Regions from separate parts of the Bacillus sp. DU-106 genome, predicted to be linked through region 1. Evidence: a T-box and tRNA genes for the amino acid it is inferred to sense, from the RefSeq annotation. Region 1 holds a T-box; the other regions hold tRNA genes.
The links. A T-box is a leader RNA that pairs with one kind of tRNA and senses whether it is charged. The one in region 1 lies ahead of argS (arginine--tRNA ligase), so its partner is inferred to be a tRNA-Arg.
Positions count from the first base shown of each region.

Region 2: it has a tRNA-Arg gene. The T-box ahead of argS (arginine--tRNA ligase) is inferred to sense a tRNA for this amino acid. The anticodon was not compared.
Region 3: it has a tRNA-Arg gene. The T-box ahead of argS (arginine--tRNA ligase) is inferred to sense a tRNA for this amino acid. The anticodon was not compared.

Region 1 is NZ_CP026607.1:2,032,618-2,034,840, reverse strand. Features, by position in the region: gene argS (arginine--tRNA ligase) at 1-1,319, opposite strand, end outside; T-box leader at 1,365-1,579, opposite strand; gene C3Y97_RS10505 (class I SAM-dependent methyltransferase) at 1,620-2,223, opposite strand, start outside.
Region 2 is NZ_CP026607.1:733,204-735,426, forward strand. Features, by position in the region: rRNA gene C3Y97_RS03715 (23S ribosomal RNA) at 1-350, shown strand, start outside; rRNA gene rrf (5S ribosomal RNA) at 453-568, shown strand; tRNA gene C3Y97_RS03725 (tRNA-Val) at 574-649, shown strand; tRNA gene C3Y97_RS03730 (tRNA-Tyr) at 658-741, shown strand; tRNA gene C3Y97_RS03735 (tRNA-Gln) at 753-827, shown strand; tRNA gene C3Y97_RS03740 (tRNA-Lys) at 832-907, shown strand; tRNA gene C3Y97_RS03745 (tRNA-Leu) at 922-1,002, shown strand; tRNA gene C3Y97_RS03750 (tRNA-Gly) at 1,032-1,106, shown strand; tRNA gene C3Y97_RS03755 (tRNA-Leu) at 1,123-1,211, shown strand; tRNA gene C3Y97_RS03760 (tRNA-Arg) at 1,215-1,288, shown strand; tRNA gene C3Y97_RS03765 (tRNA-Pro) at 1,299-1,372, shown strand; tRNA gene C3Y97_RS03770 (tRNA-Ala) at 1,389-1,461, shown strand; tRNA gene C3Y97_RS03775 (tRNA-Ser) at 1,482-1,574, shown strand; tRNA gene C3Y97_RS03780 (tRNA-Ser) at 1,630-1,722, shown strand; tRNA gene C3Y97_RS03785 (tRNA-Met) at 1,743-1,819, shown strand; tRNA gene C3Y97_RS03790 (tRNA-Asp) at 1,823-1,898, shown strand; tRNA gene C3Y97_RS03795 (tRNA-Phe) at 1,907-1,982, shown strand; tRNA gene C3Y97_RS03800 (tRNA-Thr) at 1,993-2,065, shown strand; tRNA gene C3Y97_RS03805 (tRNA-Trp) at 2,072-2,142, shown strand; tRNA gene C3Y97_RS03810 (tRNA-Ile) at 2,153-2,223, shown strand, end outside.
Region 3 is NZ_CP026607.1:4,831,676-4,833,898, reverse strand. Features, by position in the region: rRNA gene C3Y97_RS24770 (23S ribosomal RNA) at 1-215, shown strand, start outside; rRNA gene rrf (5S ribosomal RNA) at 317-432, shown strand; tRNA gene C3Y97_RS24760 (tRNA-Val) at 437-512, shown strand; tRNA gene C3Y97_RS24755 (tRNA-Thr) at 517-592, shown strand; tRNA gene C3Y97_RS24750 (tRNA-His) at 602-677, shown strand; tRNA gene C3Y97_RS24745 (tRNA-Leu) at 700-780, shown strand; tRNA gene C3Y97_RS24740 (tRNA-Gly) at 810-884, shown strand; tRNA gene C3Y97_RS24735 (tRNA-Leu) at 901-989, shown strand; tRNA gene C3Y97_RS24730 (tRNA-Arg) at 993-1,066, shown strand; tRNA gene C3Y97_RS24725 (tRNA-Pro) at 1,077-1,150, shown strand; tRNA gene C3Y97_RS24720 (tRNA-Ala) at 1,167-1,239, shown strand; tRNA gene C3Y97_RS24715 (tRNA-Met) at 1,260-1,336, shown strand; tRNA gene C3Y97_RS24710 (tRNA-Ile) at 1,341-1,417, shown strand; tRNA gene C3Y97_RS24705 (tRNA-Ser) at 1,435-1,527, shown strand; tRNA gene C3Y97_RS24700 (tRNA-Met) at 1,555-1,631, shown strand; tRNA gene C3Y97_RS24695 (tRNA-Asp) at 1,635-1,710, shown strand; tRNA gene C3Y97_RS24690 (tRNA-Phe) at 1,723-1,798, shown strand; tRNA gene C3Y97_RS24685 (tRNA-Thr) at 1,813-1,888, shown strand; tRNA gene C3Y97_RS24680 (tRNA-Lys) at 1,899-1,974, shown strand; tRNA gene C3Y97_RS24675 (tRNA-Gly) at 1,988-2,058, shown strand; tRNA gene C3Y97_RS24670 (tRNA-Ile) at 2,069-2,145, shown strand; tRNA gene C3Y97_RS24665 (tRNA-Asn) at 2,153-2,223, shown strand, end outside.

The DNA.
Region 1 (2,223 bases):
AGCATATTTTCTAATGAGAATTCGATATTATGCATACGCTCATTTTTTAAATCGTGGAAGATGACTGCACCAACACCGACTTGCTTTGCTACTTCTTCTTTCTGTTTTAAGTTTGGATTTTTCTCTTCAATATTTTGTTTTGCAAGTTCGATTGCTTCTTCGAGTACTTCTTCAAGTAAAATAACTCTTCCTTTACGTGTCGACATTTTCTTACCATCTTTTAAAATGAAGCCAAACGGTACGTGTTCCATACCATCAACCCAAGTATAGCCAAGTTTTTTTAATACGGTGAAAAATTGATTGAAATGTAAGCTTTGTTCTGGACCAACAACATATAGCGCTTTATCAAACCCATAAGTGTTTTGACGATATAAAGCTGCCGTTAAGTCACGCGTTGCATAAATCGTCGCACCATCTGATTTTCTAATTAAGCAAGGCGGCATTCCTTCTTCTTCTAAATTAACGACTAATGCACCTTCTGATTCTTCAAGCAACTCATGTTCTTCTAAAATCCCAATAAAATCTTCCATTAAATTATTATAAAATGCTTCTCCCTGAAAATTAGTAAATTCTACGCCGAGAAGTTCATAAATGCGAGAAAATTCTTTAAGGGACTCATGACGAAACCAATTCCAAAGTTCTACCGCTTCTTCATCACCTTCTTCTAGTTTCTTAAACCAAGCACGTCCTTCTTCTTCTAGTTCTTCGTCGTCTTTTACCTCTTCATGGAATTGGACATATAACTTAAATAGCTCACGTATTGGATCTTCTTTAACTACTGCTTCATTTCCCCATTTTTTATAAGCCGTAATTAACTTTCCAAACTGTGTTCCCCAATCTCCTATATAATTAATCCCTACAACTTCATAGCCACATTTTTCAGCGATATGTTTCAGCGAATTTCCTATCATTGTAGAACGTAAATGCCCCATCGAAAAAGGTTTCGCGATATTAGGAGAGGAATAATCAATTACTACTGTTTTTTCACAGCCAAAGTGGTTTTGACCGAACTCTTCTTTCTCCGCTAAAACTGTTTTTAATACTGCATCACTTACAGTTTCACGATTGAAAAATACATTTACATAAGGACCAACGGCTTCTACTTTCGTAAAAAACGGATCATTGAATTTCTCAGCAACTTCCTTTGCGATAAGAGCTGGTGCTTTTTTATATTGCTTCGCTAATGAAAAGCATGGGAACGCTGCATCTCCAAATTCATCTTGTTTCGGTGTTTCAATTAAATCTAAAATTTGTTTTTGCGTTAATTCATTCGTGAAAATATTAGATAAACTTTCCGCAAACTGCATTTTATAATCCATGATACAACCTCCTTATTTTTTAAAACACAAAAAACTCGTCTCTAAAAAAGAGACGAGTTTTAACCCGTGGTACCACCCTTGTTGTTCGTTACGAACCACTTTCCCGTTTATAACGAGGACAGGGGGCCTCGGCTTTCTCTACTATTCGTTCAAGAAGCATCTCCGAAGTGCGCTTCATCTTTTTCTTCCGTACTAGGCTCACACCATCCCTAGCTCGCTTTCCTTCTAAAAAAGACTACTCTCTTCATCACAGACAGTATATTTAATTAATTATTGCTTATTATACATCTTTTCAAACAATTAGCAAGGGTCAATTACACCAAAGTGAAACTTAGCACTTTTTCTTTTGTATACATAAAAATTGTGTTTTTCAAATCTAGAACTACGAAAATGATCTTTTAAAACGACACGTTTTCTCGCCACTCGTTTTGCCTCCGCAATTGTTTCGTCAGTAATATCATGATACAAAGCGAAGTGTTTTAACCCTTTAATTCCATCGGATTCTATGACAGTTTCTTCAAACATCGGATCAAGGTAAACGACATCGTAACTATTGTCTTCACATTGCGCTAAAAATGAAAAATGCTCCGTTTGCTTTACTTGGATTCTTTGCATTGCTTCATCAATTTCAGAAACAGATGAAGACCATGTTTTCAAACCATTTTCCATAATATAAGCCATATACTCATTGCCTTCAAGTCCTGTTACTTTTCCGCTTTCCCCAACAACATAACTAGCTACAATACTATCTGATGCCATCCCGAGCGTACAATCTAACACTGTCATTCCGCTCTCTAATTTAGCAGCTTGTACAAACGGATCGTGTTCTCCACGCATTAACCTTTTCACACGAAACATCGCTGAGTTCGGATGAAAGAAAAACGATTCTTCCGTACCTTTTGGA
Region 2 (2,223 bases), 1.3 Mb from region 1:
GCTGTTCGCCCATTAAAGCGGTACGCGAGCTGGGTTCAGAACGTCGTGAGACAGTTCGGTCCCTATCCGTCGTGGGCGTAGGAAATTTGAGAGGAGCTGTCCTTAGTACGAGAGGACCGGGATGGACGCACCGCTGGTGTACCAGTTGTTCTGCCAAGGGCATAGCTGGGTAGCTATGTGCGGAAGGGATAAGTGCTGAAAGCATCTAAGCATGAAGCCCCCCTCAAGATGAGATTTCCCATAGCGTAAGCTAGTAAGATCCCTGAAAGATGATCAGGTTGATAGGTTCGAGGTGGAAGCATGGTGACATGTGGAGCTGACGAATACTAATAGATCGAGGACTTAACCATATAATATGTAGCAAATGTTATCTAGTTTTGAAAGAATATAAAAAACTTGTTGACTTTCGAGGTCAAATGAGTTAAAATGATTCTTGTCTTAAATGAATACAGTCTGGTAATGATGGCAGAGAGGTCACACCCGTTCCCATACCGAACACGGAAGTTAAGCTCTCTAGCGCCGATGGTAGTTGGGACCTTGTCCCTGTGAGAGTAGGACGTTGCCAGGCAAAATGGAGGATTAGCTCAGCTGGGAGAGCACCTGCCTTACAAGCAGGGGGTCGGCGGTTCGATCCCGTCATCCTCCACCATATATGTCGGAGGGGTAGCGAAGTGGCTAAACGCGGCGGACTGTAAATCCGCTCCTTCGGGTTCGGCAGTTCGAATCTGCCCCCCTCCACCATTCTTAATTAATGGGCTATAGCCAAGCGGTAAGGCAACGGACTTTGACTCCGTCATGCGCTGGTTCGAATCCAGCTAGCCCAGCCATTAAGAGCCATTAGCTCAGTTGGTAGAGCATCTGACTTTTAATCAGAGGGTCGAAGGTTCGAGTCCTTCATGGCTCACCATTTTAATGAAATATGCGGGTGTGGCGGAATTGGCAGACGCACTAGACTTAGGATCTAGCGCCTTTGGCGTGGGGGTTCGACTCCCTTCACCCGCACTTTTAATAAAATAACTCATACATGTCTTGCGGAAGTAGTTCAGTGGTAGAATACAACCTTGCCAAGGTTGGGGTCGCGGGTTCGAATCCCGTCTTCCGCTCCAATTTTCAATATGACATGCCGGGGTGGCGGAACAGGCAGACGCACAGGACTTAAAATCCTGCGGTGGGTGACCACCGTGCGGGTTCGACCCCCGCCCTCGGCACCATATGCGCCCGTAGCTCAATTGGATAGAGCGTTTGACTACGGATCAAGAGGTTAGGGGTTCGACTCCTCTCGGGCGCGCTTTTATTAACGGGAAGTGGCTCAGCTTGGTAGAGCACCTGGTTTGGGACCAGGGGGTCGCAGGTTCAAATCCTGTCTTCCCGATATTCCCAAAAAACATGGGGCCTTAGCTCAGCTGGGAGAGCGCCTGCCTTGCACGCAGGAGGTCAGCGGTTCGATCCCGCTAGGCTCCACTTTATTTAATATATGTCTCGGAGGTATACCCAAGTTCGGCTGAAGGGATCGGTCTTGAAAACCGACAGGCGGTGAGAATCGCGCGGGGGTTCGAATCCCTCTACCTCCTCCATTTTTTCTTTAATGGCTTAGACATATAATAATAAAATATTTATTTTTTCCTTCATGGAGGTATACCCAAGTTCGGCTGAAGGGATCGGTCTTGAAAACCGACAGGCGGCGAGAGTCGCGCGGGGGTTCGAATCCCTCTACCTCCTCCATTTTTAAAACTTTATATTGTCGCGGGGTGGAGCAGCACGGTAGCTCGTCGGGCTCATAACCCGAAGGTCGCAGGTTCAAATCCTGTCCCCGCAACCAAATGGTCCCGTGGTGTAGTGGTTAACATGCCTGCCTGTCACGCAGGAGATCGCCGGTTCGACCCCGGTCGGGACCGCCATTTATGTTGGCTCGGTAGCTCAGTCGGTAGAGCAGAGGACTGAAAATCCTCGTGTCGGCGGTTCGATTCCGTCCCGAGCCACCATTTTTTTTATGCCGGCTTAGCTCAATTGGTAGAGCAACTGACTTGTAATCAGTAGGTTGGGGGTTCAAGTCCTCTAGCCGGCATCATTTAGGGGCATAGTTTAAAGGTAGAACTGAGGTCTCCAAAACCTCCAGTGTGGGTTCGATTCCTACTGCCCCTGTAAAGTATATGGGCCTATAGCTCAGCTGGTTAGAGCGCACGCCTGATAAGCGTGAGGTCGATGGTTCGAGTCCATTTAGGC
Region 3 (2,223 bases), 2.6 Mb from region 1:
GGTGTACCAGTTGTTCTGCCAAGGGCATAGCTGGGTAGCTATGTGCGGAAGGGATAAGTGCTGAAAGCATCTAAGCATGAAGCCCCCCTCAAGATGAGATTTCCCATAGCGTAAGCTAGTAAGATCCCTGAAAGATGATCAGGTTGATAGGTTCGAGGTGGAAGCATGGTGACATGTGGAGCTGACGAATACTAATAGATCGAGGACTTAACCATATAATATGAAGCAATGTTATCTAGTTTTGAAAGAATATAAAAAACTTGTTGACTTTCAAAAGTAAATGAGTTACAATAATTCTTGTCTTAAATGAATATAGTCTGGTAATGATGGCAGAGAGGTCACACCCGTTCCCATACCGAACACGGAAGTTAAGCTCTCTAGCGCCGATGGTAGTTGGGACCTTGTCCCTGTGAGAGTAGGACGTTGCCAGGCAAATGGAGGATTAGCTCAGCTGGGAGAGCACCTGCCTTACAAGCAGGGGGTCGGCGGTTCGATCCCGTCATCCTCCACCATTTAGCCGACTTAGCTCAATTGGTAGAGCAACTGACTTGTAATCAGTAGGTTGGGGGTTCAAGTCCTCTAGTCGGCACCAGAAATCATGGCGGTTGTGGCGAAGTGGTTAACGCACCGGATTGTGGCTCCGGCATTCGTGGGTTCGATTCCCATCAGTCGCCCCATTTTTCTTAAATAAATTAATATGCGGGTGTGGCGGAATTGGCAGACGCACCAGACTTAGGATCTGGCGCCTTTGGCGTGGGGGTTCGACTCCCTTCACCCGCACTTTTAATTAAATAACTCATACATGTCTTGCGGAAGTAGTTCAGTGGTAGAATACAACCTTGCCAAGGTTGGGGTCGCGGGTTCGAATCCCGTCTTCCGCTCCAATTTTCAATATGACATGCCGGGGTGGCGGAACAGGCAGACGCACAGGACTTAAAATCCTGCGGTGGGTGACCACCGTGCGGGTTCGACCCCCGCCCTCGGCACCATATGCGCCCGTAGCTCAATTGGATAGAGCGTTTGACTACGGATCAAGAGGTTAGGGGTTCGACTCCTCTCGGGCGCGCTTTTATTAACGGGAAGTGGCTCAGCTTGGTAGAGCACCTGGTTTGGGACCAGGGGGTCGCAGGTTCAAATCCTGTCTTCCCGATATTCCTAAAAAACATGGGGCCTTAGCTCAGCTGGGAGAGCGCCTGCCTTGCACGCAGGAGGTCAGCGGTTCGATCCCGCTAGGCTCCACTTATATTAATATCATTTATGGCGGTGTAGCTCAGCTGGCTAGAGCGTACGGTTCATACCCGTGAGGTCGGGGGTTCGATCCCCTCCGCCGCTACCATAAAGGACCTTTAGCTCAGCTGGTTAGAGCAGACGGCTCATAACCGTCCGGTCGTAGGTTCGAGTCCTACAAGGTCCACCATTAGACGTATATATCTCGGAGGTATACCCAAGTTCGGCTGAAGGGATCGGTCTTGAAAACCGACAGGCGGCGAGAGTCGCGCGGGGGTTCGAATCCCTCTACCTCCTCCATTTTTTCTAAAGTAAATATTTTATCATCGCGGGGTGGAGCAGCACGGTAGCTCGTCGGGCTCATAACCCGAAGGTCGCAGGTTCAAATCCTGTCCCCGCAACCAAATGGTCCCGTGGTGTAGTGGTTAACATGCCTGCCTGTCACGCAGGAGATCGCCGGTTCGACCCCGGTCGGGACCGCCATTTTTACATAAAGGCTCGGTAGCTCAGTCGGTAGAGCAGAGGACTGAAAATCCTCGTGTCGGCGGTTCGATTCCGTCCCGAGCCACCATTTTGAAAACGCAAGCCGACTTAGCTCAATTGGTAGAGCAACTGACTTGTAATCAGTAGGTTGGGGGTTCAAGTCCTCTAGTCGGCACCACTTTCAAAATGAGCCATTAGCTCAGTTGGTAGAGCATCTGACTTTTAATCAGAGGGTCGAAGGTTCGAGTCCTTCATGGCTCACCATTTACAATTTAATGCGGGTGTAGTTTAGTGGTAAAACAAGAGCCTTCCAAGCTCTGGTCGAGAGTTCGATTCTCTTCACCCGCTTTTCAATTATGGGCCTATAGCTCAGCTGGTTAGAGCGCACGCCTGATAAGCGTGAGGTCGATGGTTCGAGTCCATTTAGGCCCACCATAATTGTTCCGCAGTAGCTCAGTGGTAGAGCTATCGGCTGTTAACCGATCGGTCGTAGGTTCGAGTCCTACCTGCGGA